3 regions of the Anaerotignum propionicum DSM 1682 genome follow, and region 2 is predicted to be linked to each of the others. Evidence: a T-box and tRNA genes for the amino acid it is inferred to sense, from the RefSeq annotation. Region 2 holds a T-box; the other regions hold tRNA genes.
The links. A T-box is a leader RNA that pairs with one kind of tRNA and senses whether it is charged. The one in region 2 lies ahead of serS (serine--tRNA ligase), so its partner is inferred to be a tRNA-Ser.
Positions count from the first base shown of each region.

Region 1 (9,862 bases), 970 kb from region 2:
GGCGACCATTGGGGAAATTATCCTCTATTACTAAGTATTCAGGAATTTCAGCATTCACAAAGGGAGCAATAAAGGTTCCCTTATTGGTAATCACCGGGGATATTTCCTCTAAACCAAGGCTTATTAGATTTTCTTCAATTTCCTTAGCTGGTCTTGGTGTAATTTTGTCAATCATAGACCAAGGGAAGCTAACCTTGCTTTCGTCGCTGATATAATCTATAAATGCCTGATTAACAAAACCTTTTTCCAGCCATTTATCAGCCACATCCAGCACGGAAGCTTTCAACTTTTCACCATTATGACTGCAGTTATCCATGCTAACGATAGCTACAGGATATTTTCCCGCATTAAAGCGTTCCAATAATAAAGCAGTGGTTATACACATAGCGTGATTTGCTTTCGTGGGGCCATTTTCTAAATCTTCCAAAACGGTATTAAAGTAATTCCCCTTACTATCTTTTAACGCATAGCCTTTTTCGGTTATTGTAAAGCTTGCCATTTGCAAAGATGGGGCTTGAAAAGCTTTCTTAAGACTTTCAAAGTCACTTTCTTCCCTTATGCTAGCCTTAACAGAGTCACAAATTGAGGCCAAAACCTGCTTTTTCGTCTCACCATTGGCCCGAAGCCCAACTGAAAAAACCAAATTATCATAAGGTTTATATATTTTATCTATGATATCAAAATCAAAGGTTTCAGCAGCTATAATACCTATATCATCCAAGCCTTTTTCCAATAGTTCATCTTGTAATCTAGCGATAAAGCCTCTAAAAATATTCCCCCCTCCAAAATGAATCCATCTGGGAGTTTCCTTTGTATTTTTGATTGTATTTTCTATATCATAAGTCGGTGTTTTTATTTCATTTTCAAGCCAAAATTCTATATCTTTTAAACCTTCTCTATTTAGCTTCATTCTTAACCTCCATGTCCAAGCAAAGACCCAATCCATTTATCTCGGCACTTTGAGAAAAACTCTGCTTGTTTTTCCTTCACAAGAGCATTTTGTAATCTTGTATTGCGTGACTTACGCCACGCAACTGAAAGTCTCAAGATTTACTCATCTTATCTATTGCTTCCCATAGACCTAAGAGGTAGTTTGCACCTAAAGCTCTGTCATATAAGCCATAGCCGGCTCTTGCCTTCTCACCCCAAATCATTCTCCCATGGTCAGGACGTATATACCCATCAAAGCCGGTAGAATGAAGCGCCTTTACAATTTCAAACATATCTAAATCACCACATTGGGATAAATGAGCAGACTCATCAAAATCCTTAGGGCTAAGGTGTTTTACGTTTCTAATGTGCGCAAAGTGAATTCTACCCATATCTCCAAATTCTTTCATAATAGCAGGTATATCATTATCCAAGTTACTGCCTAGGCTACCGGTACAAAGGGTTAAGCCGTTATATTTACTATTATTTAGCGCTAAAAATGTTCTAATATTTTCTGCATTTGTAATAACCTTTGGTAAATTGAATAAAGGCCATGGTGGATCATCCGGATGAATTGCCATTTTCACATCATATTTTTCAGCATATGGAATGATTGCGTCTAAAAAATATTTCATATTGGACCAATATTCCTCGGTAGACATGGACTGATAAAACTCCATATCCAGAGCCATTTGAGGTATTCTTTCAGGCTCCCAACCAGGTAAGGAATACCCTCCACTGTTTGACACCATGGAATCGGCAATTGTGGTTGGATCCAGCTTTACCACATCATCATGGCGATAAGCCATGCCAAAACTTCCGTCAGACAAAGGATGGAATAACTCACTTCTAGCCCAATCAATAACGGGCATAAAATTATAACAGATACACTTTACCCCTACCAAAGATAAATTCTTAATGGTCTCGATATAATTTTCTATGTATTTATCACGGGTTTTCAAGCCTTTTTTAATATCCTCATGGATATTAACACTCTCGATCACCTCCATTTCAAGCCCAGCTTTATTGATTTCATCTCTTAAAGCCTGACAAGCCTCCAAACCCCAAACCTCCCCCACTGGGATTTTAGGCATACAAGCCGCTACCCCAGTCATGCCCGGAATTTGTTTAATTTGTTCTAAGGTCACGCTGTCGTCTCCATAAGGAAACCAGCGAAAAATCATTTTCATTCACACACCTCCATATTAATCCGAAATAGTAAGTCAAAATGAATTACAATTTAAAAATGTTTTTCTGCAAATTTTAATAAAAAACTGAAAAAAACGCCACTCCAATACGCCTCATTTTAAAAACTACACATTTTTCACTATGTAATTCATCGTGATTTATACTCATTCTACAACTTACATACTAGTATATCAATTGACATATTGTTTAAAGTTTTATTAAAAATACTGTGCAAAACGCATAAAAAATGGTTAGGTAAATTACCTAACCATTTTCAAGGAAAAAAATATGAAAATAATATTGTTGCCAAAAATGAATGCCTAACTGGTTTAAATCTTATCTTTGTACTCTACCTGAGGCATCGCCGCCGGCTAATTTTGTAACCTCGTCCAGGCTTACCATATTGAAATCCCCTTCAACAGCATGTTTTAAACAAGAAGCTGCTACAGCAAACTCAATGCTCTCCTTAGAATCATAGCCTAAAAGAGTCGCTCCAATCAGTCCGGCTCCAAAGCTATCACCGCCGCCAACTCTATCAACAATATGAATTTTATAAGTTTTGCTAAAATGATATTCTTTGCCATCATAAAGCATAGCTGACCAGTTATTATCATTCGCAGATAAAGACTCTCTTAGTGTTATTGCCACTTTAGAAAAACCAAATCTATCCGCTAATTGTTTCGCAACATCCTTATAGCCTTCTTTATTCACCTTCCCTGTGGTAACATCTGTATTTGCGGAATGAATGCCAAATACATCTGCGGCATCCTCCTCGTTTGCGATACAAACATCTACATATTCACATAATTTAGTCATAACCTCTCCGGCCTTCGCCTTACTCCAGAGCTTATTTCTATAATTTAGGTCACAAGAAATAGTAATATTCTTTGCTTTCGCCGCTTTACAAGCCTCAAGGCAAATCTCAGCTACCTCATCATTGAGAGCAGGGGTAATCCCTGTAAAATGGAACCAATTTACGTCTTCAAAAATCTCATTCCAATTAAAGTCTGATGGCATCGCTGTGTAGATAGAAGAACCGGCTCTATCATAAATCACCTTGGAAGGACGTTGAGAAGCGCCTTTTTCCAAGAAATAAATACCCACTCTATCGCCGCCTCTGGCTATTTTCGAGGTGTCAACACCGTATTTTCTTAAAGAGTTTATTGCTGCTTGACCGATTTCATGCTTAGGCAATTTTGTTACAAAGCTTGCATCAAAGCCATAATTAGCCAAAGAAACCGCAACATTTGCCTCGCCACCGCCATATGTAGCACCAAATGTATCCGCTTGAACAAATCTGAAATAACCTTCCGGTGCCAGTCTTAACATGATTTCACCAAAAGTAACTATTTTTTTAGCCATAATAAATTCCTCCTATACCTTTAAACAGCAAACTACTATTGTTTCTTCATTCCAATCATTCTGCAAAACATATCTTTGACACTATATTTAGTTTTGTACTAAATGAATGGCAAAACCACTGATTTCTTCCTCCAGATAAACTGCAATCAGCTTATCATTCTTATATTTTTCACTATCTTTGTTAAAGGTTACACCCAAGCTTTCCAGATATTTCATAGCCCCCAAGACATCATTGGTTCCAATGGCAATATGCCCTTTTTTACCGAGATAGGGAGCTTTCATAAACTCTATGCCGTCGTCCGTAAAAATGGATGAATTGCCTGCTCTTTTTTGAAAACCAAATAAGTCAGAAATTTTATCAGCGGATGCATTTGCTTCCCCTTCATCTTCACAATTAACGCCTACATGCTTCAATTGAAAGCCAAAAACAGTTTTAATCGCTTCTCTTGTAAGCTCTTCTATTTTTTCATATTCGCCATTTTTAATCAGGCTCTCTTTCACCATCCAAGTTCCACCACAAGCCACAATCTTAGAAAATGAAAGATATTCTCCAATATTATTTTCACTAATTCCGCCAGTAGGCATAAATTTCAGCTTGGGAAAAGGTCCTGCCATTGCCTTAATGGCATTTAAGCCACCGTTAGCCTCAGCGGGGAAAAACTTAACCACTTCAAGTCCAAGCTCTAGTGCTTGCTCTATGCCAGAGGGGTTGGTAACACCGGGAACGATAACAATATCTTTATCAATACAATACTGAACCACCTTAGGATTAAGCCCTGGGCTTACGATAAATTTAGCTCCCGCGGCTACTGCCTTATCTACCTGTTCAGTTGTCAAAACAGTACCTGCACCGATTAACATATCTGGAAAATGATTCGACATTAAACGGATAGATTCTTCTGCCGCCTCAGTTCGGAATGTAATTTCAGCACATTTCAATCCACCATTGCTTAAGGCTCTGCCCAAAGGAATGGCATCTTTGGCATCCTCTAAAACGACAACCGGAACTACTTTAAATTTACTTATACTTTCTAAAATTTCATTCACCTAAAATCACCTTGCCCTCTCCACGCTATTTGTTTCGTATTATGGAACTTATTTTTTCATAATGAAACTTAAATTTAAAGTACTCCTGAAAATTAAAATTGTCAATAGATATTTGTAAGTTCATATACCTACACAAAAATGTTTGTTTTATATTGTGAAATGTGCTATCATAATACGAAAATAGCATTTTCTTTTTTTGAAGCAATTTCACCATAAAATTGACTACAAAAATGATAAATTTGACATAGTGATATGGATTAACAATGAAATAATGATTTTTCATCCTTTGCGGAAAGAAAATTTGTTGATGTTTTAACTTGATCATGAGGTGTAACTTAATGAATGATAAAAATCCTATTCAAGTATCTGAAAAGCTTTTTAAAGCAATAGAACTCTTAGCTGAAAAAGGCGCTTTAAGCCTTACTGAAATCAGTAATTATCTTGACTTAAATAAAAGCACGGTTCATAGAATCCTAAATTCTTTGATTTTTATGAACTATGTTAAGCAAGAGGAAAAAACCCTGAAATATGGGCTTAGTTTTAAGCTTTGTAATTTGGCTAGTAAATTTTTAGCTCATAATGATATGATTAGTATCATCCATCCCTACCTAATAGACTTAGCAAATAAGACCAACGAAACCGTTCATCTTGTTGAGCGTTATGATACTATGGCCATATATATCGATAAAGTGGAAACATCAAAAAATTCCATACGCCTTTATTCTACTATAGGTAAATCGATTCCCCTTTATTGTTCTGGAGTTGGAAAGGCAATTTTAGCTGAAAAAACCAAAGAAGAACTTTTAGAGATTTGGAATAAAAGCGAAATAAATAAAATTACCGATAAAACTATAACGAGTTTTAATGAATTTGAGATTAAAATTAAAGAGGCTCAAGAAAATGGCTATGCCTGTGATATAGAAGAAAATGAAATTGGCGTTCATTGTGTGGGCATTTATATAGATGTGCCTAATAAAGAGTATGCTATAAGTATATCTGCCCCAAAAGAAAGATTGGATGAAAATATGATTAAAATCTACGGAAAATATTTATTGGAAATAAAAGAAAAACTAGAAAAAGAGTTATCATAAAATTTTATCTATCATTACAAAAGGATCAAAAAAAGCTTTATTTAATTTGAAATCTAATTTGCAGATTCACAGCATTCTATAAATGAGCATCTATTATTCCAGTTGCTTGTAAATAACTGTACCCTCAAACTTTACTGTTGGACTCATTCAATTTCTCTATTTTTATACGCAAATATAATAATGCTTATTTTTGAGGAAATTATTTTTCGTGGGTATGTGTGGAACAAGCTGAATCAAATTTTCGAAAGAAAAGAAAACTTATTTTCTTTCAACAGCTCTTTTTGCTCTGTGGCATTTTGGTTACATCGATTCTCTCGCCTTCGGATTCAACAGAATTTGTTGCACGCACGAATTGTCCGTTAGAAATTTAAAATGAAAACAATTATAAACAAAAACTAAAAATGTCAGGAGGTTCATTGATGAGTGAATTAAAAAGATGTGATTGGGCTCTTAAAAATAAATTGGAACAGGATTACCATGATCATGAATGGGGAATTCCTGTTCATGACGATAAGAAACTATTCAAAATGCTGATTTTAGAAGGAAAACAAGCGGGATTAAGCTGGTCAACGATTCTTTCAAAAATGGATACCCTTTGTGAAGCTTTTGATGACTTTGACCCAAGGATTCTTGTGTCCTATGACGATACAAAAATTGAAGCTCTTTTGCATAATAGCGGAATCATTAAAAACAGGCTGAAAGTGAACGCGACTATCAGTAATGCAAAGGCATATTTCAAACTGTGCGAGAATTTTGGGTCTTTAGATAACTACTTGTGGTCATTTGTCAATCATCAACCCATTATCAACAAATGGACTCGTATTGAAGATGTACCATCCAGTACCCCCCTCTCCGATGCCATCAGCAAAGACTTAAAAAAACGAGGCTTTAAATTTGTTGGCACTACCACAATCTATGCATTTATGCAAGCTGTTGGAATGGTAAACGACCACTTAATTACCTGTGCTTTTTATGATTGCTCTCAGCTCTAGGGGTAGCTAAATTTCATTTCGTCAAGCAGTCCAAATCTTCACGGATTGCATTCCAATGAACACTCAAATATGAATTTATGATACCTAACTCTTTCATCATTCATAACGCTTTACTTTTAAACCTTGCATTACTGCAATTCACTTATCCAAACTAAAACAGGCCCGCTACGGAGTATTATCTTCCACCTTGATTTCTGGCATTTTGAAAGATTTGTAAACTTTTAATTACTTTTCAAACTATTTTTGAATCTACACATAGGCTTTATATGAATACGATTCATAGAGCAATTTTAAAGGCTGATGAAAGGTGTTTGCATAGTACCAAACAGCAGAAAAGTACCAGACAGGATAAGACACAAAAAATTTGCGTATCAGGGATAGGCAGATTGTCTTGAGCCGACAAATCCTAAAATAATCACGGTGTCTCTTATATTTTGAACAGTACCGCAAAACAAATCATGGAAAAAATAATGTTAAGCTGAAATTATGTAGCCATTTATGATGGCAAGCTCTTTTCTATGGACATCACAAATGGCAATGCTCAAAATGGCGGGCACTTCCTCATGTTTTTCTAAAAGGATATCGTTCAATTTTCAAGCTGTGCTTTGAACCATAAAATTGTAAGATTATGCTCATTTTGTCAGTTTAAATAGGATTCTGTGTCCATTTACCATTTCATCTTCAATTTTTCCATATTCAGTCCAACCGATTTTTTTGTAAAAAGCTATTGCTCTGTGATTTTTATCAAAGCATTCCAAATGCAGCTCATTATACAGATTTAGCTTATCCGGAATTACTTGATTGATAAAAGCAAAAGCAGAGTGGAACTTTTAATTCCTTTTCTTATATCCTCATCGCAATTGCCACTATCTATATACCAGTCAATAATTTGATCCCCAAGGTAAGAACGTGCGTAGTTATCTGCAACAAACCTTGATAATTTAAAAATATTTTCTTCATCTTCCATAGTGGCTGGCCTAATAATGTAATTCTTACTCATTTTGTTTTCTCCGATTCAAAGTTCTCACTTCTTAGTTATATAAAATCTTCATTTATACGAATATACCATAGAAAATGATTAAAGTCATGTATGAGTTTAAATCCTCATACATGACTTTAATCTGCCGGAAGCGGTGGGATTCGAACCCACGAGCCCATTGCTGGACTACCTGATTTCGAGTCAGGGCCGTTATGACCACTTCGATACGCTTCCATATAAGAATATGCAGTTGTTTTTTGGGTAGCAAACGAATTCCCAACCAAAGCTTAGTACCATCGCTTTCATACGCTCAATATCCATTGTATATTTATAACAAATTTCCAGCGGAAAGCCTATTTATTATACCAACCCCAGCATAAAAAATCAAGTTTTTTGTCAACAATAAAGCTTTATCCTTTTTTCACTGCCTTGACACTATAGGCAAACTAATGTTACCCTATATACATTGGGATAATTTTACTTCCTAACTATATATAGAGTCAGATAACAAAAGAAGCAGGTGTTTTCATGAAATCACAACAAAAATCAAACTATACCAACGAAAGTATCACCTCATTAAAGGGCGCGGACCGTGTTCGCCTTCGCCCCGGTGTTATTTTTGGTTCCGATGGCTTAGATGGCTGCGAACACGCAGTTTTTGAAATCCTATCTAACTCTATCGATGAGGCAAGAGAAGGCTACGGAAATAAGATTGAAGTCGTTCGATATAAAGACCATTCCATTATGGTGAAAGATTATGGCCGAGGGATACCCGTGGATTATAACTCCAAAGAAGATCGTTTCAACTGGGAATTGGTGTTCTGCGAGCTTTACGCAGGTGGTAAATATCAAAATAACACTGGTGAAAACTACGAGTTCAGCTTGGGTCTTAACGGTCTTGGTACCTGTGCAACCCAGTATGCTTCGGAATATATGGATGCAGTGATTTATCGTGATGGAATCTGCCATAGCCTTCACTTTGAAAAAGGCGAAAATGTGGGCGGTCTTATGAAGGAAGGGGCTGAAAAACACCCCTCTGGTACACAAATAAAATGGCGTCCCGATCGGGATGTATTTACGGATATTAATATCCCCCTCACCTACTTTCAGGATATTTTAAAAAAACAAGCTGTGGTTAATGCAGGCTTGACTTTTGAATTGTTTGATGAGGAAAGCGGAGAAAAATATATTTACTGCTATAAAAATGGCATTAAGGACTATTTGCTGGAACTTTCTGGAGCAGACAACCTTACGGATGTTCATTATTTGCAAACAGAAACCAAGGGTCGTGACCGAGAGGATAAACCAGAATATAAATTGAAATTTGAGGCGGCTTTTTGCTTCAATAATCAAGTGAATATTCTTGAATACTACCATAACTCCAGCTTTTTGGAGTACGGTGGATCCCCTGATAAAGCGGTTAAAAACGCTTTTGTTTTTGCCATAGATAAATACTTAAAAACCAATAATTTATACAAAAAGGATGAGAAAAAAATTACCTTTACCGATATTGAGGACAGCTTAATTCTGGTCATCAATTCTTTCTCCACAGTAACCAGCTACGAAAACCAAACGAAAAAATCCATCACAAATAAATTTATACAAGATGCAATGACGGATTATTTCAGAGAACAGCTGGAAATCTATTTTATTGAAAATAAAATGGAAGCAGAAAAAATTGCTGCACAGGTTTTGGCAAACAAACGTAGTCGAGAAACAGCGGAGAAAACCAGAATTTCTATCCGAAAAAAGCTGACAGGATCCTTAGATATGAATAATCGTGTGGAAAAATTCGTGAACTGCCGCACAAAAGACATCAATCGTCGGGAAATATATATTGTAGAGGGCGATTCCGCCTTAGGTGCCTGTAAATTGGGCAGAGATGCGGAATTCCAGGCAATTATCCCTATCCGCGGAAAAATCTTAAACTGCTTAAAAGCGGATTACAATAAAATTTTCGCCAACGATATTATAACGGATTTATTGAAGGTTTTGGGTTGCGGTGTGGAAATCAAGACCAAGCATACCTCCGACTTAAATTCCTTTGATTTAAGCCAACTGCGTTGGAACAAAATCATCCTTTGCACTGATGCTGATGTGGACGGTTTCCAAATTCGCACCCTTCTGTTAACCATGCTTTACCGCTTGGTGCCTACTCTAATATATGAGAAAAAGGTTTATATAGCAGAATCTCCCCTTTATGAGATTACAAACGGAAAACAAACCTATTTTGCTTATTCCGATAATGAAAAAGCAGAAATTCTCGGCAAGCT
Region 1 covers NZ_CP014223.1:980,139-990,000, reverse strand. Annotated here, with positions in the region: gene CPRO_RS04735 (mannitol dehydrogenase family protein) at 1-910, opposite strand, end outside; gene uxuA (mannonate dehydratase) at 1,044-2,120, opposite strand; gene CPRO_RS04725 (sugar kinase) at 2,455-3,480, opposite strand; gene CPRO_RS04720 (bifunctional 4-hydroxy-2-oxoglutarate aldolase/2-dehydro-3-deoxy-phosphogluconate aldolase) at 3,568-4,527, opposite strand; gene CPRO_RS04715 (IclR family transcriptional regulator) at 4,866-5,618, shown strand; gene CPRO_RS16190 (CPBP family glutamic-type intramembrane protease) at 5,721-5,981, shown strand; gene CPRO_RS04710 (DNA-3-methyladenine glycosylase I) at 6,038-6,610, shown strand; gene CPRO_RS04705 (hypothetical protein) at 7,404-7,610, opposite strand; tRNA gene CPRO_RS04700 (tRNA-Ser) at 7,736-7,823, opposite strand; gene CPRO_RS04695 (DNA gyrase/topoisomerase IV subunit B) at 8,118-9,862, shown strand, end outside.
Region 1: it has a tRNA-Ser gene. The T-box ahead of serS (serine--tRNA ligase) is inferred to sense a tRNA for this amino acid. The anticodon was not compared.

Region 2 (9,862 bases):
CATATTAGCCTTGTATACAACCACAATGGGTATGTCAAAAATACAAGACATTTTCATCGGTTGTGTAGATATTTCTAGCTTTTTCATTGAAATCCATTTAAAAAGTATAAACCGTTTTATAAATGGGAGCTATGACAAGCACAGCTCCCCAATTTATATTCTGAAAAATTATTTCTTCTTTTCCAGTTTCTCTAAGCCACCCATATAAGGACGCAATACTTCAGGGATGCGCACGGAACCATCTGCCTGTAAGTTATTTTCCAAGAAAGCAATCAGCATTCTGGGAGGTGCGGCAACGGTATTATTTAAAGTATGAGCAAAATATTTCTTACCATCCGCAGAAGTTACACGGATACCTAATCTTCTTGCCTGAGCATCTCCTAAGTTAGAGCAGCTTCCGATTTCAAAATATTTTTTCTGTCTTGGGGACCATGCTTCCACGTCAACAGATTTTACCTTTAGATCTGCCAAGTCGCCGGAGCAACATTCCAAAGTACGCACGGGAATATCCATAGTGCGGAACAAATCAACGGTGTTTTCCCATAATTTATCATACCACATAGGGCTGTCTTCTGGCTTACATACAACAATCATTTCCTGCTTTTCAAATTGATGAATGCGGTATACGCCACGCTCTTCAATACCATGAGCTCCTTTTTCCTTACGGAAGCAAGGAGAATAGCTTGTTAAGGTTTGAGGTAAATCTTCCTCCTTATTCATGGTATCAATAAATTTACCAATCATGGAATGTTCGCTGGTACCAATCAGATAAAGGTCTTCTCCTTCGATTTTATACATCATGGCATCCATTTCTGCGAAGCTCATAACGCCTGTAACAACGTTACTACGAATCATGAAAGGAGGAATGCAATATGTGAAGCCACGGTCAATCATAAAATCTCTGGCATATGATAAAACTGCAGAATGCAAACGAGCGATATCCCCCATCAGATAGTAAAAACCATTACCCGCAACTCTTCTTGCGCCTTCCAAGTCAAGACCATCGAAGCTTTCCATAATCTCTGTATGATAGGGAATTTCAAAATCAGGCACAACAGGTTCGCCGTATTTTTGCACTTCCACATTTTCACTATCATCTTTGCCAATAGGAACAGTAGGATCAATGATATTTGGAATTGTCATCATGATTTTCTTGATTTTTTCCTCTACCTCTTTTTCCTTTTCTGTCAGCTCATCAACTCTTGTTGCTTCTGCCGCAATTTTTGCCTTTACTGCTTCTGCTTCATCCTTTAAGCCCTTTGCCATTAACCCGCCGATTTCTTTGGAGAGCTTGTTTCTTTCTGCACGAAGCACTTCAACCTCTTGCTTAATTTCTCTGTTTTCAAGGTCTAAGGCAATTACCTCGTCTACTAAAGGCAACTTATTATCCTGAAATTTCTTTTTAATATTTTCTCTTACCACATCGGGATTTTCCCTTACAAATTTAATATCTAACATCTTTTTTTCCTCCTTATTCTTTCTAAGCTTATACGAATTTGGGAAATCGGAGTAAATAAAAAAACCCCCGATCCCATAAAAAACAGGGACGAGAGTATTTCCCGCGTTGCCACCCAGATTGCCCGAAAAATTTTCGAACCTCTTTAAACAGCGATATAGGGCTTACCCTTCCGACTTTCATCGGCAGCTGGGAAAGTGGAGCATTTTCCTTGTTTCATCGGCTCGCACCAAACGCCGACTCTCTGAAGAAATACAGAAAACTTAGCTTTCCTATGGGCGAATATTCGCCACACGCTTTGCCCCACTATTATATACCAGTTTGCAAAGAAAAATCAATAGTTTTTCGAGCTTTTCCAATTTTGTTGCAAAATTCAGAGTTATGTTAACTTAAAGTATGAATTTTTCTATAATTTCTGCCACAGCATCCTGTTCGCATCGATTTCTTGTAATATAATCTGCGATTTCTTTTACCTCCGGCTCTGCGTTAGCTACTGCAATCCCCAACCCAGCTTTTTTTATCATAGAAATATCATTATGACTATCCCCTATTGCTATGACTGAATTTAAAGGCACCCCTGCTTTTTTTGCGGTTTGTTCCATAATATTACCTTTGCTTACTCCTTTTTTTACAACTTCCATGAATATTTTGCTTGAAAAAAAGCAATCTAGCTCATTTCCCGCAGTTTCCTGCACCATTTTTTGCACCAAAAGCAATTTCTCTTTCTTTCCTGAAATAAGAGATTTTGTAAATTCACCTTGATATTTTAGAGGCTCTTTTACAACTTCAACACCGCTCCCCATAACCTTGCAATATTGTTTTACTCGGTCTGTCTCAATCTCGGCCATAAATTTTCGGTCATCATAATAATACAGCTCCAAACCAAGTTCTCTGGCAAATTTTGCGATGGGGGCATAGGTTTTTGGAGAAAAGCTTTCACGTATTGCCAGGGACATATCCCTTAAGTCATACACTGCGCCACCATTCTGACAAATAGCATAGCCTTCTTTTCCAATTAAATTCAATTGCTCAAGAAAGCGTTCCACACCAAATACACCTCTGCCGGTGCAAATTACAAACTGTACGCCTTTTTTTATTGCTTGCTGAATTGCCACATTATTTTTCTCCGATACTTCCGTATCATTTTTTAATAAAGTGCCATCCATGTCAGAGAAAATCATTTCATAGCCCATACTTTACTCCTTTTACACTCCTTTATCAACATTTTGTGGATAACTATATGTTTTTTAAAATTTTCAAACAGAATTTTAAAATATTCCTATTGGTTATCCACAATATCCACATGTTTTATACACATATACACATTTTTTTAAGAAAAAAGGTGGTTTAGGAAAAACTCTTTTCCTTTTTCCACCACATTTTCATTCTATTTCTTCTTTCAATAGTTCTTTTTCAATGAAAGGCGGCAATTCTTGAAAAATATCTTCTTCAAAATCGACTGCTTCCGCTTCTTCCATATCTTCACTTAACATATCTACCACTGCAATTTGACTTGCCATGACCTCTTCTTGGAAAATTTGTTCTTTTTCAGCCATGGTAACATCCCCAATTTCTCCTGTTGCCTCTTTTGGCATTTCCTCCTTGGAAATATCAAGTTGCAGCTGTTCCTCCATAACAGGTTCTTTGTCCTTCTTACGGAAAGCAGGCTTAAATTTAACCTTTAGTACCTTTTCATGCTCTGGGTGATATGCCTGATCCTTTGCCATTTGCACAGCCTTTATCTCTTCTTCTGAAAGCATATATATGCTCACACCCATTTGAATGGGTTTGGCATAAGTGAAGGATCCCGTACGGCTATGAATGCCATTCAATACTACACCATTGTCCTCACCATCTAGTAGAGCTAAAGCAAAGCAAAGATTCCCTCCCATTTCTTCAAAAGGATTATAGCGTACCAAACCAACCTTTTGGATATTGCTTTTCATGGTTTTGTCCATATCGGTAACCATATCCAACAGTTTTCCGTACTTTCCTTCAATTTCTTTTGAGCTTTTATAATATTTTTCTAATTTCATCTCTAAATTATGGCTAGGTCTACGGTTGGTGCCCATAAAAAAATCATATCTTTTCTTTTGTCCATTGAACTTTACAAATAGGACAACACACAAAATGAAAAGTAGAAGCACCGATATGCCTAAGCCTATAAGAATATATATGATATAATCTTGCTGCAATTCCATTTGTAATTATCCTTCCATTCTTTTCATCATGGTTAAAAGTCTATCCAAATCTTCTTGAGAATAATACGTAATTTCAATTTTCCCCTTATTTTTCATTTGACTGATTCGCACCTTTGTGGAGAAAATAGTTTTTAATTCATCCTCAACTGCTTTTTGATTTGCATTTTCTGATAATTCTTTTTTGTCATTTTTGCTTTTCTCTTTTTGACTTAGCTCTGCTTTCACCAAGGCTTCTGTGGCTCTTACGCTCAATTCTTCTTCAATCACATGCTCCGCCAATTCAAACTGACGCTCTTTATCCGTAATGGAAAGGAGTGTTCTAGCATGACCGCTTGACAGCTTATTTTCAACAACAAAGTTTAAAACCCTCGAATCTAGCTGTAATAAACGCAGAGAATTAGTAATTGCAGAACGACTTTTCCCTACTTTTGTTGAAATTTGCTCCTGACTAAGGCTGAATTCGTCCTGCAATCGACGATAGCTTTCAGCCTCTTCAATGGGATTTAAGTCTTCTCTTTGTAAGTTTTCCACCAAAGCTGCTTCAAAAGCCTCAGCGTCTTCCCATTTCCTTTCAATGGCAGGTATTTTTTTCAATCCAGCAATTTTTGCTGCTCTCCAACGTCTTTCCCCTGCAATAATCTCATAGTAGTCTCCATTTTTACGAACTACCACAGGCTGAATCATACCATAAGTTTTTATGGACGCAGCCAGCTCTTCCAGAGCAGTCTCATCAAAATATTTTCTTGGCTGTTTCCTATTTGGCTCAATCATATCTATCTCAATTTCCCAAACGCCGGTTTTACCCATATCTTTTCCTGTTTCTTTTAAATCTTCCAACTTATTATTGATCAATGCTTCTAATCCCATTCCTTTAGAACCTAATCCCATTTTTTTAGCAGCCATAAATTAACTCCACTCCCTTTCGATAACTTCTTCTGCTAAAAGTGCATAACTTTCTGCCCCTTTGGATTTGGGGTCATATAAATGGATGGGAAGTCCATGGCTTGGTGCTTCCCCCAATCGAACATTTCTTGGAATAATACTACGATATACACTGCTTCCTAGGCTTCGCTTTACTTCCTCTACCACCTGCAAAGATAAATTTGTTCTTGCATCAAACATGGTAAATACAATTCCTTCTATTTCTAAGTAAGGATTTAATCTTTTTTTTACCAAATTAATGGTATGAAGCAACTGCTCTAACCCCTCCAAAGCAAAATATTCACATTGGATAGGAACCAACACAGTATTGGCGGCTGTAAGAGCATTAATTGTAATGAGATTTAAAGAAGGAGGACAATCAATAATAATAAAATCATAGGACTCTTTTATTTTTTCCAACTCTTCTTTTAATATAAATTCTCTTTCTTCTTTTCCGATCAACTCTATTTCCGCCCCAGTAAGGCTAATATTCGCAGGAATGATTTCTAAACCCTCTACACAGGTAGGTTGTTTAATATCGCTAATTGTAGCTTCACCTAAAAACATATTATATATTGTTAATTCCATACCATTTTTATCAAGACCAAGGCCACTGGTTGTATTTCCCTGTTGATCTGCATCTATTACAAGGACTTTCTTTCCATATGTAGCTAAACTGGCAGATAAGTTGATTGCTGTAGTAGTTTTTCCTACTCCACCCTTTTGATTGGTCACTGCAATAACCCGTACTTTACCCATGGATTCTCCCGCCTTTCATTGCTATCTGCAAAAATTATAGCACATACCCTTGTGATTGAAAAGAAAAAACAGTAATGTTTCACGTGAAACACTACTGTTTTAATGCTCTTCACAAATTATGTTTCACGTGAAACATAATTAGCGTCTTGGATTTACAAAAACACGGATGGCCTTGGGAATCACCTTCACTTCAAAAGGCATTCTTGGTCCCATTTCTCCATCAACAGTTGACTCCATAATTTTAAAATCATCCGCAAGACATTCTATCTTAAAATAAGAATCCCTTAAATATAAGATATTTTTCGTATCATTGATATGATCTCCTGTTAGCATTTTTAAAAACAAAGGAGACAGCTCTATTAATGGTCTTCCACGAATTGCAATCAATTCAAACATACCATCCTGAATAGATGCCTGTGGAGAAAGTTTTGTGAAACCACCCGTACCGGCACTATTCATAATCATATACAAATACAAATCCTCTTCGACAACTTGGCTACTGGTTGTAATACGAAAAGGTATTTTATGAAAGTTTGGGATTTGTTCTACCCCTTTTAAATAATAAGAAAGACTTCCAAGAACATTTTTTAAATCTTTATCTACAGTCTGAGATACATTGGTGAGAAGTCCACCTGCACAAACATTAATGAAGTAAGTTGTGCCGTTCACAAGCCCCAAATCTATGGCAACAGGATGAGTATTGGCAATGGCATGGCAAGCATCTTCAACCTGTCCACTTTTGAATCCAAGAAAGGTTGCAAAATCATTTGCTGTTCCTGAGGGAATAATGCCTAGTGGTATATCCATTTTCCGCCTCATCATTGCATTTAATACAATATTTACGGTTCCATCGCCACCGGAAGCAACAATTAAGTCATAATCATCAGGCATTTGCTCAATATGCTTTGTAATATCCCCTTCCGTCATGGTACGAAAAGGATGAACCTCAAATCCCCCATCCTGAAAAATACCAATACAAACATCCAAATCAAATTTAAAGCTTTTATTCCCAGAAAATGGGTTATAAATCAACTTTAGCTTTTTCATGGTAAAACACCTCACTTTTACATTTGCTCTGGTGCATCAATGCCCAAAAGGCTTAGGCCTTCCTTCATAACTGTTTTTACAGCCACTACAACGGCCAAACGTGCCTGACGGACATCTTCTTCACTATTTAAAATAGGATTATCATGATAAAATTTGTTAAATGCCTGAGCCATTGCAACCAAATGTCTTGTCACTACAGAAGGCTCCAGTTTATTTGCTGCATCCTTTATTTTTTCAGGATATGCCTCCAGAAGCTTGCAAATATCCAATGAAGCTTCATCAGAAAGAGCATCAAAGTGAATATCGTCCAGACTAATTTCCCCAGCTCGTTTTAAAATACTGCAAGCTCTGGCATGAGTATACTGCACATAAGGTCCTGTTTCCCCATCAAAGTTAAGCATTCTTTCCCATGAAAAGACTACATCCTTGATACGACCATTATATAAGTCGTTAAAAATGACTGCACCAATACCAACTTGCTTTGCAACCTCTTCTTTATTTTCTAAAGATGGATTTTTTCCTCAATAATTTTCTTTGTTTCCCCAATTGCCTGATTCAACAAATCTTCCATTAATATAACATTGCCATGGCGAGTTGAAAGCTTACCACTATCCAAGCTTACCAAGCCAAAGGGAACATGAATCAAATCTTTATACCAATCATAGCCCATCAAATGAATTACTTCAAACCATTGAGCAAAATGGAGATTTTGATCTAATGCCGTCAAAATAATGCACTTATCAAAATTATATGTTTTTTTACGGTACAATGCCGCCGTGATATCTCTGGTTGCATAAAGGGTGCCGCCGTCTTTACGAATAATTAGGCAAGGGGCCATATTTTTATGCTCCAAATCAACAATCATTGCACCTTCGCTTTCCTTAAGAATATTTTTTGCTTTTAATTCCTCCACAACAGGAGCCATTTTATCGTTGTAAAAGCTTTCTCCGGTATACGCATCAAATTTTACACCAAGCATTTTATAAACTCGTTCAAATTCCTTGATACTAATATCATAAAACCATTTCCAAAGTGTGAGCGCTTCTTCATCGCCCTCCTGCATTTTTACAAACCAAAGTCTGGCTTCATCATCTAAAGCAGGGTTTTTCTCAGCTTCATCATGAAATTTTACATAAATGCGCATTAACTCCTGAATGCCTTGGTTTTCAACAGCCTCTTTACTACCCCAATTATGATAGGCAACAATCAACTTACCAAACTGTGTGCCCCAATCCCCCAAGTGATTGACACCTTCACAGTTGTAACCTAAAGCTTCATATATTTTATATATTGCATTTCCAATTACTGTAGAGCGCAGATGTCCCACATGAAAAGGTTTTGCAATATTTGGTGAGGAATAATCGATAACCACAGTTTTTCCCGCACCAATATCACTTTTTCCATAATTCTCTTTTTCAGCTAATACCTTTGACAAAATCTCCTGAGCATAAATACCCTTTTTTACAAAAAAATTGATATATGCACCAACCACTTGAATATTTTCAATAAACGCAGGCTTGTCCAGCTTTTCTGCAACCTCTTGCGCAATCATTGGGGGTGCTTTGCGAAACACCTTTGCCAAACGAAAGCAGGGAAATGCAAAATCTCCCATGGCCTTGTTTCCGGGTATTTCTACTGTGTTTAAAGCATCTTCCAAAGAAAGCTCCGTGGCCTTTGCTAAGAGTCCGGCAACCTCCATTTTAAAATCCATATTAAAATCCTCCAATCAGAATTCATAAGATCAAATTACATGTATAAAAATAATAAAAAATAAGTGCGTACTTCTATAAACTCTATCATAAAACCCCAGTAAAATCAAGGGAAACACCAATTCATAGGATATTATAATCAAATTTTTAACGAAAAAAAAACATCCCATTAGAGATTCATGCTCCGCTTTCAGGATGTCTTTTCAATCGATCGCCTTTTCAAACTTTCAGCCGTACTTCACAGTCAAATTCACATAGGAAATATGTTCTCTCATCACTGCATAAGCCGTTTGATAATCTCCATTTTTGATTGCATCTAATAGTTTTCCATGCAAATCAAGAGTTACATCAATAGCCCTGGGATTTTGTGTAAGAGACTCCCGCAGTGCCAGCCTAATGCCCTTTTCAAAGGATTCTTTGGCGGCAATCATCGTACTGATGAGAAGATTGTTATGAGTTGCCGCTGAAACTTGCAAATGAAACATGGTGTCATAATCTACAAATAAATTCACATCATGTTTGCTTTCCACCATTTTTTCATAACAAAAGGTGATATTTGCGATATCCTCAGGGGTAGCCCTTTTTGCTGCATAGCTTGCCGTTTCCGCTTCCAACATATATCTAAATTCCAATAGGTCACCTATATCAGAATTTTCCACCGTAATACTAAAAGGAGCAATATTCACAATATTATCAATTTCATTGATAAAAGTACCTGCTTTTGAGCGCTTAATAAAACCAAAAACAGCCAAAGCCGTATAAGCCTCTCGTAGGGTACTACGTCCAACTTTTAACATATCACTTACAATATTTTCATTCGGCAGCATATATCCTGCCGGGAGCACTCCACCCATAATCAGTTCCTTAAACCGCTGGAACAAATTTTGGGAAATATTGCATTTACCTAAATCCTTGGTCAAATAAGCTACATTCTCCGCAAGATAATCCCTCTCCATACTGCTCCTCCAAACGCTACATTCTTAACATGTTCTTAACATCGATGGACATATTTTATCATTGTTTTTTTTGCCTGACAAGAGCTTTTCTTATTTTTCAAATACATATTCCTCTTGAATCTCTGAAATAGGAATTTTTCGATCTAGCAAAAAGGATGCTGTTTCATCATGAACCTCTGCCAACCGTTTTTGATCCTTTCTTCGGATAAGCTGATCTTTTTTATTTTGGTCTAATGTGAGCATTTCATAAACACTTCGTACCACAAAGTGGTTCTTATCCTGTGCATTTCTAAATTGTGTCCAAACAGGAACAAAAGAAACCTTTGTTACATTTGGTGGTGCATCTCCCACCTGTTCAACGCTTAGGTGCAAAATAATAGATGCATTTCTGGGAGGTGTTGTTTGAGAAGAAATAAAATTTCCTAAGGAATAAATAATAAACCCATCATGTTCACCATCACCATGGTCTATCTTACGGTATTCCATACGCTGCAATACATGGGGATGACTGGCTAGAATAATATCTGCCCCGGCAAGAAACATCAAATCTGCCCACTTTTGAAATACTTCCTTTGGATAGTTTTCATATTCGTTACCCATATGAGGCATAACCACAACAACATCTGCCCGCTCTCTGGCCTTTTTAATATCAGCTACCATTTGATCCTCATCTATGAGATTCACCAAATATGCGTCAGGCACAGCAATCCCATTGGTTCCATAGGTATAGGATAAAAAAGCAAAATTAATTCCGTTGACATTCTGATATAAAATTTTATCCCGATCTTCTGCTGAACGATACGTTCCCATATG
Region 2 covers NZ_CP014223.1:11,032-20,893, reverse strand. Annotated here, with positions in the region: gene serS (serine--tRNA ligase) at 169-1,458, opposite strand; T-box leader at 1,540-1,742, opposite strand; gene CPRO_RS00080 (Cof-type HAD-IIB family hydrolase) at 1,846-2,649, opposite strand; gene CPRO_RS00075 (DUF4446 family protein) at 2,839-3,657, opposite strand; gene CPRO_RS00070 (ParB/RepB/Spo0J family partition protein) at 3,664-4,560, opposite strand; gene CPRO_RS00065 (ParA family protein) at 4,564-5,337, opposite strand; gene CPRO_RS00060 (YegS/Rv2252/BmrU family lipid kinase) at 5,476-6,384, opposite strand; gene CPRO_RS15965 (DALR anticodon-binding domain-containing protein) at 6,402-6,785, opposite strand; gene argS (arginine--tRNA ligase) at 6,887-8,095, opposite strand; gene CPRO_RS00050 (FadR/GntR family transcriptional regulator) at 8,321-9,049, opposite strand; gene CPRO_RS00045 (CapA family protein) at 9,140-9,862, opposite strand, start outside.

Region 3 (9,862 bases), 570 kb from region 2:
GCGATGCTCTACCACTGAGCCATTCGCGCAAATTATGCAGTCGAGGGGACTTGAACCCCTACCCAGAAACCCGGACTAGATCCTTAGTCTAGCGCGTATGCCAATTCCGCCACGACTGCAAAAACATGAGTCACTCGGGGCTCGAACCCGAGACACCTGGATTAAAAGTCCAGTGCTCTACCAACTGAGCTAGTGACCCGAAAATAAAGGGTGGATAGTGGGACTCGAACCCACGGCCTCCAGAGCCACAATCTGGCGCGCTAACCACCTGCGCCATACCCACCATAAGAAATAAATTTCCACTGATACGAGGCTCGGGGTGACAGGATTTGAACCTGCGACCTCCTGATCCCAAATCAGGCGCGCTAGCCAAGCTACGCTACACCCCGAAAGCAAAAATTGAAATCTGGCAACCATCTACTTTCCCAGGCAGCTTCCCACCAAGTATCATCGACCGCTTAGGTCTTAACCGACGTGTTCGGAATGGGAACGGGTGTGTCCCCTAAGCGCATCATCACCAGAAATATCAAGGACTTTGGCAAGCTCTCGCTTCCTCTTTGTCCTATCAGATGTATCTCTACACCTTCAAAACTGAATACAAGAATATTAGTGCTTTCCTAAGCGTTTACCAATCACCGACCAGACACCTAAGGTGTGAAGAGGTGATTGATGCGAAGGAAATATAGCGGTCTTTTCCGTTAGGAAAAGAAATTACCTCGCCTTTATCAATCGATTTATTGGTCAAGCCCTCGGTCTATTAGTATTGGTCAGCTGAACATGTTACCATGCTTACACCTCCAACCTATCTACCTCGTTATCTTCAAGGGACCTTACTTCCGAAGAATGGGAAATCTTATCTTGAGGGCGGCTTCACGCTTAGATGCCTTCAGCGTTTATCCGTTCCATACATAGCTACCCGGCTGTGCAGTTGGTCTGCAACCGGTACACCAGAGGTACGTCCATCCCGGTCCTCTCGTACTAAGGACAGCTCCTCTCAAATTTCCAGCGCCCACAACGGATAGGGACCGAACTGTCTCACGACGTTCTGAACCCAGCTCGCGTACCGCTTTAATGGGCGAACAGCCCAACCCTTGGGACCTACTTCAGCCCCAGGATGCGATGAGCCGACATCGAGGTGCCAAACCTCCCCGTCGATGTGAACTCTTGGGGGAGATAAGCCTGTTATCCCCAGGGTAGCTTTTATCCGTTGAGCGATGGCATTCCCACTTATTACCACCGGATCACTAAGTCCTACTTTCGTACCTGCTCCAGCCGTCGCTGTCGCAGTCAAGCCACCTTTTGCCTTTACACTCTTTGAATGGTTTCCAATCATTCTGAGGTGACCTTCGAGCGCCTCCGTTACCTTTTAGGAGGCGACCGCCCCAGTCAAACTGCCCGCCTGACATTGTCCCCTATCCAGATAATGGACATGGGTTAGAAATCCAATGACATAAGAGAGGTATCCCACCGGCGGCTCCACCAAGACTAGCGTCCTGGCTTCATAGCCTCCCTCCTATCCTGTACATATATCATCGAATCCCAGTATCAGGCTGCAGTAAAGCTCCATGGGGTCTTTCCGTCCTGTTGCGGGTAACCAGTATCTTCACTGGTTCTTCAATTTCACCGGGCGTGTTGTCGAGACAGTGCTCAAATCGTTACACCTTTCGTGCGGGTCAGAACTTACCTGACAAGGAATTTCGCTACCTTAGGACCGTTATAGTTACGGCCGCCGTTTACTGGGGCTTGAATTCAAAGCTTCGCTTACGCTAACCTCTCCTCTTAACCTTCCAGCACCGGGCAGGTGTCAGCCCATATACATCACCTTACGGTTTCGCATAGACCTATGTTTTTGCTAAACAGTCGCTTGAGCCTCTTTTCTGCGGCCACTTTCGTGGCTCCCCTTATCCCTAAGTTACGGGGTTATTTTGCCGAGTTCCTTAACAACACTTCTCCCGTCGGCCTGTGGATTTTCTCCTCATCTACCTGTGTCGGTTTACGGTACGGGTACGTATAATACAATAGCGGCTTTTCTTGGCAGTGTGGATTCGGAAACTTCCCTACTTTTTTTCAGTCCCCATCGCACTTCATCATCAGGAAACGGATTTGCCTATCTCCCTTGACTTTGTGCTTAGCCGGGTATTTCCATTCCCCGGTTTTCCTATCCTCCTGCGTCCCCACAGTTCTGATTATACGTAGTACAGGAATATCAACCTGTTGTCCATCGACTACGACTTTCGTCCTCGCCTTAGGCCCCGACTAACCCTGAGAAGATTAGCTTTACTCAGGAAACCTTAGATATTCGGCCTACATGTTTCTCACATGTATCTCGCTACTCATTCCGGCATTCTCTCTCCTGTTTCGTCCACCATTGTTTTCACTTTGGCTTCATCCTTGCAGGATGCTCCTCTACCACTTCCTACTCTTCGTAGGAAATCCGTAGCTTCGGTGACGTGTTTTAGCCCCGTTACATTTTCGGCGCAGGTTTTCTCGACTAGTGAGCTATTACGCACTCTTTAAATGAGTGGCTGCTTCTAAGCCAACATCCTAGTTGTCTATGAAATCCCACATCCTTTTCCACTTAACACGTACTTTGGGACCTTAGCTGTCGGTCTGGGCTCTTTCCCTTTTGTCCACGCGACTTATCTCACGCAGACTGACTCCCGAGGGTATCTCTACGGCATTCTTAGTTTGATATGAGTTGGTAACCTTTTTGGGCCCCGCGTCAGTTCAGTGCTTTACCTCCGTTAGACTCCTCTCGAGGCTAGCCCTAAAGCTATTTCGAGGAGAACCAGCTATCTCCGAGTTCGATTGGAATTTCTCCGCTATCCACACCTCATCACCACCTTTTTCAACAGATGTGTGTTCGGTCCTCCAAAGCCTTTTACGGCTCCTTCAACCTGGACATGGATAGGTCACCCGGTTTCGGGTCTACTAATACTAACTATACGCCCTATTCAGACTTGGTTTCCCTTCGGCTCCGTGGCTTCTGACCACTTAACCTTGCTAGCATTAGTAACTCGCCGGACCGTTCTACAAAAAGTACGCCATCAGGCACAAAGCCCTCTGACTGTTTGTAAGCACAAGGTTTCAGGTTCTCTTTCACTCCCCTCCCGGGGTTCTTTTCACCTTTCCTTCACAGTACTGCTTCACTATCGGTCACTAGGGAGTATTTAGGCTTGGGGGGTGGTCCCCCCGGCTTCCCACAGGGTTTCTCGTGTCCCGTGGTACTCTGGATTCTGTCAGCTGGCTCAAAATTTCGTCTACCGGACTTTCACCGTCTTTGGTCTGCTTTCCCAAAACAGTTCGACTATCTCTTGCCAATACCTTATACAGTCCGCAACCCCGAAGAACTAGGTCCTTCGGTTTGGCCTCTTTCCCTTTCGCTCGCCGCTACTTAGGAAATCGAGTTTTCTTTCTCCTCCTGCTGCTACTTAGATGTTTCAGTTCACAGCGTTCCCTTCCATACGCTATGTATTTACGTATGGATACTTGAGGTTTGCTCAAGTAGGTTTCCCCATTCAGAAATCTCCGGATCGATGGCTATTTGCGCCTCCCCGAAGCTTATCGCAGCTTATCACGTCTTTCATCGGCTCCTAGTGCCAAGGCATTCTCCTTGTGCTCTTTCTTGCTTGACCAGTTTTTTGCTTTGAATAAATTCAAAACAATAGCTTGTTCTTTGGAATGTTTCGTAGTAGCGATACTACGGTTTTGTTGACATCGTCTGCCAACACTTTGTTACTTTTATTTATAAAGAAAATTTTACTTTTTCTCGATTGACTCTTTTTTCTTGTATTCAGTTTTCAAGGTGCATCCCGACTCATTGGAGCCGGTAAATGGAGAATACGAGATTCGAACTCGTGACCCCCTGCTTGCAAGGCAGGTGCTCTCCCAGCTGAGCTAATTCCCCTTATTCAACTATAACACACTCAAAATGGGCTCAAGTGGACTCGAACCACCGACCTCACGCTTATCAGGCGTGCGCTCTAACCGGCTGAGCTATGAGCCCATAGGACTTCGGCAACCATCTACTTTCCCAGGCAGCTTCCCACCAAGTATCATCGACCGCTCAGGTCTTAACCGTCGTGTTCGGAATGGGAACGGGTGTGTCCCCTAAGCGCATCATCACCGAAGATTTGTGTGTTTGAAGGTTTGATCCTTCAAAACCAAACAGTAGTATACATTAACAACCAATACTCCATAGAAAGGAGGTGATCCAGCCGCACCTTCCGATACGGCTACCTTGTTACGACTTCACCCCAGTCGCTGGCTTCACCTTCGGCGGCTCCTTCCTTACGGTCAGGTCACCGACTTCGGGTGCTTCCAACTCCCATGGTGTGACGGGCGGTGTGTACAAGGCCCGGGAACGTATTCACCGCGACATTCTGATTCGCGATTACTAGCGATTCCAGCTTCATGTAGTCGAGTTGCAGACTACAATCCGAACTGGGACTGGGTTTTTGTGATTTGCTCGACGTCGCCGTTTTGCGTCACTTTGTTACCAGCCATTGTAGCACGTGTGTAGCCCAAGACATAAGGGGCATGATGATTTGACGTCATCCCCACCTTCCTCCGTGTTATCCACGGCAGTCTCCCTAGAGTGCCCAACTGAATGATGGCTACTAAGAATAGGGGTTGCGCTCGTTGCGGGACTTAACCCAACATCTCACGACACGAGCTGACGACAACCATGCACCACCTGTCACCTCTGCTCCGAAGAGAAGGTGTATCTCTACACCGGTCAGAGGGATGTCAAGCCTTGGTAAGGTTCTTCGCGTTGCTTCGAATTAAACCACATGCTCCACCGCTTGTGCGGGCCCCCGTCAATTCCTTTGAGTTTCAATCTTGCGATCGTACTCCCCAGGTGGAGTGCTTATTGCGTTAGCTGCGGCACCGAGGGTTCCCCCCCGACACCTAGCACTCATCGTTTACGGCGTGGACTACCAGGGTATCTAATCCTGTTCGCTCCCCACGCTTTCGAGCCTCAGCGTCAGTTTCAGTCCAGTAAGTCGCCTTCGCCACTGGTGTTCTTCCTAATATCTACGCATTTCACCGCTACACTAGGAATTCCACTTACCTCTCCTGTACTCTAGCTTGATAGTTTTAAATGCAATCCCGAGGTTAAGCCTCGGGCTTTCACATCTAACTTACCATGCCGCCTACTCTCCCTTTACACCCAGTAATTCCGGATAACGCTTGCCCCCTACGTATTACCGCGGCTGCTGGCACGTAGTTAGCCGGGGCTTCTTATTCAGGTACCGTCATTTTTTTCGTCCCTGTTGATAGAAGTTTACGAGCCGAAACCCTTCTTCCTTCACGCGGCGTTGCTGCATCAGGCTTTCGCCCATTGTGCAATATTCCCCACTGCTGCCTCCCGTAGGAGTTTGGGCCGTGTCTCAGTCCCAATGTGGCCGATCACCCTCTCAGGTCGGCTACTGATCGTTGCCTTGGTGGGCTGTTATCTCACCAACTAGCTAATCAGATGCGGGCCCATCCTGTACCGAATAAATCCTTTTCTTGCAAGAGGATGCCCTCTCGCAATGACATGCGGTATTAGTCACCGTTTCCAGTGATTATTCCACAGTACAGGGCAGGTTGCCCACACGTTACTCACCCGTCCGCCGCTAAAATATGTAATCTTCCTGCCGAAGCTCTCCGATTGCATATTTCCGCTCGACTTGCATGTGTTAAGCACGCCGCCAGCGTTCATCCTGAGCCAGGATCAAACTCTTATATTAAAGTTTTGTCCTGCCAGTCTCATGTCTGGCTACTTTCCGATTTTTTCGAAATCGGTAAACTCTTTGTCTTCTTTTGCTTTCTCCGCTAAGCGGAAAAGCTGAATTGACTATGGGTTGTGTGTTTGTATCTCTACTGTTTAGTTTTCAAGGATCAACCCGCTTTTTCAGCGGCGAAAGTTATCTTATCAGATTACTTTCTTTTTGTCAAGCACTTTTTAACTTTTTTTCGAAAGTTTTCCTTTTTTTCAAAATTTACTTTCGTTGAGTTAAAATGGCGGAGAAGGAGGGATTTGAACCCTCGCGCCGCGTTAACGACCTATCCGCTTTCCAGGCGAACCCCTTCAACCACTTGGGTACTTCTCCATAATGATCTCAGTTAAAAATGCTTTATTAAGTTGTAGCAACGGAGAGAGTGGGATTCGAACCCACGGCCCCTTTCGGAGTCACTGGTTTTCAAGACCAGCTCCTTAAACCACTCGGACATCTCTCCATATGGGTTTTCATCGCTTTTCTTGAGCAGCGAAACCTTTAATATTATATCCATGTAGATACCATATTGTCAAGAACTTTTTCTACTCTTTTTTCACTTTTTCGCCTCAAAATGTTTTTGCATCAGCGGCGGTGCTACTTAATATATCTTAAAATGATCTTCTTGTCAACCCTATTTTTCATTTTTTTTGACAACTTTTATCTTTTTTTGTTTATTCTGTGACTTTACAAGGAATCTGTCAATTTCGTGACATAATATCTTCCCATAAGGGTGGCTTTTATATTGAATGAATGCTACAATATAAAAATCTATATCATTAAAAATTGGTTATAATAATGAATAATCTTTTTTCTTTATTAATTATATCTTCTATTTAAATTTATTTAGAAAAATGTAATCAAGCATTTCTACCAAGGAGGAAATCATCCCATGAAAACTGTTACCCAGCGCCTGTTAACTTACGTTAAACATAATACAACTTCAGATTTTAATTCGGCAACCTATCCCAGCACACGTACCCAACTGCATTTTGCTGATTATTTGGTAAAAGAGTGCAGAGAAATTGGTCTAGTAGATATATCCGTCGATCAAAATGGCTATGTTATGGCTACACTGCCCGAAACTGTACCTGGTGCACCAGTAATCGGTTTTATCGCTCACATGGATACCAGCCCTGATGCAAAAGGGGATGGAATCATGCCTAATATAGTAGAACAATATGATGGAGGAAATATTCCATTAAATAATATTAGTATTTCCCCTGAGGAATTTCCCATACTACAAAATTATATTGGCGATACTTTAATCACATCCGATGGAACTACCCTTCTGGGTGCTGATGATAAGGCTGGTATTGCTGAGATTCTCACTGCTATGGATTATTTGAAAAGACATCCAGAAATACCCCATGGCAAAATTCGAATTGCATTTACTCCAGATGAAGAAATTGGCCGTGGTGTTGATTACTTTAGTGTAGAAGACTTTGGTGCAGATTTCGCCTATACCGTTGATGGCGGAGAGTTGGGTGAACTTCAATACGAAAACTTTAACGCTGCCCGAGCTATCATTCATATATCAGGGAAAAATGTACACCCTGGTACTGCAAAGAACATTATGATTAATGCAACCCTTTTGGGAACTGAAATTGCAGCATTACTTCCGGAAAAAGAAATTCCAGCAAAAACAGACGGATATGAAGGCTTTTTTCATCTTTGCTCCTTCCAAGGCACTGTTTCCTCTGCCACCCTTACCTATATCATTAGAGATTTTGATAATAATACATTTGAGCACCGCAAAAATATGCTTCAAATGATTGTTGATCGAAAGAAAAATCAATATCCCAATGCCATCAGTTTAGAAATTCGGGATGAGTACTATAATATGTCATCCTGTATTGCGGAACATATGTCTATTGTAGGTTTAGCTAAAGAAGCTATGGAATTCTGTGGCGTATCGCCAATTATCCGTCCAATCAGAGGTGGTACTGATGGCGCAAGGTTATCCTATATGTCCTTGCCATGTCCAAACTTATTTACAGGTGGCCATAACTTCCATGGTCCTTATGAATTTATTCCTGTTTCATCTATGAATAAAGCAGTAAAAACTATTATTAAAATTGCTGAGATGGGAAGAAACCTTGACTTTAAAAAAAAGTTATGATAGAATATCGCCATATTGAATATCAGCGTTGATTGAGATATATGGGCAAAACTGGTTACAGCCGCAGAGAGCAGCTTGTTTGGTGAAAAAGCTGCAGTACAGTATTTGTAAATTACGCCTCATGAGCTTTGTGCAGGGAATGGCACAGCGGTTGCTCTCCGTTATAAGAGCCGAAAGATGTTTGTCTTTTTGTATTGATAAACATAAATTAAGGTGGTACCACGGGTTCTCTCGTCCTTTCGGCGATAGAGCCCTTTTGTTTTGTCTATAATATAATCAACAAACCTGAAAAATGAAAAGATAAGGAGAATGAAAATGAATGCTTATGAAGTTTTAAAAGAACGTGGTTTTATTGAACAATTAACCCACGAAGATGAGATCAAGGCCCTTTTCCAAAAAGGTGGGGTTACATTTTATATTGGTATCGATCCCACTGCAGATAGCCTTCATGTAGGCCACTTTCTTACCGTTATGGCAATGGCTCATATGCAGCAATGCGGCAATCGTCCTATTTGCTTAATGGGCGGTGGAACAGGAATGATTGGCGATCCTTCCGGCAAAGCGGATATGCGTAAAATGATGACAGTGGAAACCATTGATCAAAATGTGGCATGTATTAAAAAGCAACTATCTCGCTTTATCAATTTTGATAATGACAAAGCAATCATCGTAAACAATGCAGACTGGCTGAGAAATTTGAATTACATTGAATTTCTTCGTGATGTAGGCGTTCATTTTACCGTAAATCGCATGCTGGCTGCTGATTGCTTCAAAACCCGTATGGATAAGGAAGCAGGCCTTTCCTTTTTAGAATTTAACTATATGATTATGCAAGGCTATGATTTCTTAGAGCTATACAACCGCCATAATTGCATCATGCAACTAGGCGGTAGCGACCAATGGTCCAATATTCTTGCAGGTGTTAGACTAATTCGCAGCAAATTAGGCAAGCCCGCTTATGGAATGACCTTTAAGCTCCTCACAAACAGCGATGGGGTAAAAATGGGCAAGACCGTTGGCGGTGCCGTTTGGTTGGATCCCGAAAAAACAACTCCTTATGATTTTTACCAGTACTGGAGAAATATCGGTGATAAGGATGTTGAAAAATGCCTGGCTCTGCTTACCTTCCTCCCTATGGATGAAGTACGCCGACTGGGTGCATTGCCGGGCAGCGAAATCAATCAGGCAAAAGAAGTCTTGGCTTTTGAACTGACAAAAATTGTTCATGGTGAAGAAGAGGCTACAAAAGCGCAAGAGGCAGCACGTGCTCTGTTTGGAAAAGGTGCGGTTGCAGGTTCCGTTCCTACAACAGAATTATCTTCTGCTGACTTTGCCGAAGGTATGGACATTTTAACCCTTCTTACCACAACCGGCGTTGTACCTTCTCGTTCCGAAGGAAGACGTGCCGTACAACAGGGTGGCGTTAAAGTGGCTGATCAAGCAATTACAGATGTAGATTTTAAAGTAACAGAAAACTTATTTACAGACGGAAAGCTCTTGTTGCAAAAAGGAAAAAAAGTTTTCCATAATGTTGTATTAAAATAACATTTCTCTTGTTTCATCAATGTTCAATACCAAACCTATCTTATTTAAGGAGTTGCCAAAACGGGCAGCTCCTTTTTAAGTATATTTTATATCCTTAACATAATATTTTATCATAGAGAAATTCAACTCTCCGTCTTATTCCGTCTTGAAATTTGATTTCCAACGCAAACAGACCACTTTTTAGTAAACCACAACAGAATAAGCCTACCCACTTCTTGATTTTTCCATAAGATAGCATTATACTATTCTTAATAACACAGTCCTTTTATTCGTGATGTGCAGCGATATGCTGTTCTAATAAAACAAAGGAGGAATTTTTTATGGCAAAAAAAGTGTTACTATTAGCAGGCGACTACACCGAGGATTATGAAACAATGGTCCCTTTTCAAACCTTGCAGGTTTTGGGATACCAAGTGGATGCCGTTTGCCCCGA
Region 3 covers NZ_CP014223.1:2,560,336-2,570,197, forward strand. Annotated here, with positions in the region: tRNA gene CPRO_RS12025 (tRNA-Gly) at 1-29, opposite strand, end outside; tRNA gene CPRO_RS12030 (tRNA-Leu) at 36-119, opposite strand; tRNA gene CPRO_RS12035 (tRNA-Lys) at 127-199, opposite strand; tRNA gene CPRO_RS12040 (tRNA-His) at 210-283, opposite strand; tRNA gene CPRO_RS12045 (tRNA-Pro) at 315-389, opposite strand; rRNA gene rrf (5S ribosomal RNA) at 405-522, opposite strand; rRNA gene CPRO_RS12055 (23S ribosomal RNA) at 738-3,635, opposite strand; tRNA gene CPRO_RS12060 (tRNA-Ala) at 3,835-3,907, opposite strand; tRNA gene CPRO_RS12065 (tRNA-Ile) at 3,933-4,006, opposite strand; rRNA gene rrf (5S ribosomal RNA) at 4,013-4,130, opposite strand; rRNA gene CPRO_RS12075 (16S ribosomal RNA) at 4,202-5,735, opposite strand; tRNA gene CPRO_RS12080 (tRNA-Ser) at 6,008-6,098, opposite strand; tRNA gene CPRO_RS12085 (tRNA-Ser) at 6,140-6,225, opposite strand; gene pepT (peptidase T) at 6,655-7,884, shown strand; T-box leader at 7,904-8,126, shown strand; gene tyrS (tyrosine--tRNA ligase) at 8,200-9,429, shown strand; gene CPRO_RS12100 (DJ-1/PfpI family protein) at 9,750-9,862, shown strand, end outside.
Region 3: it has a tRNA-Ser gene. The T-box ahead of serS (serine--tRNA ligase) is inferred to sense a tRNA for this amino acid. The anticodon was not compared.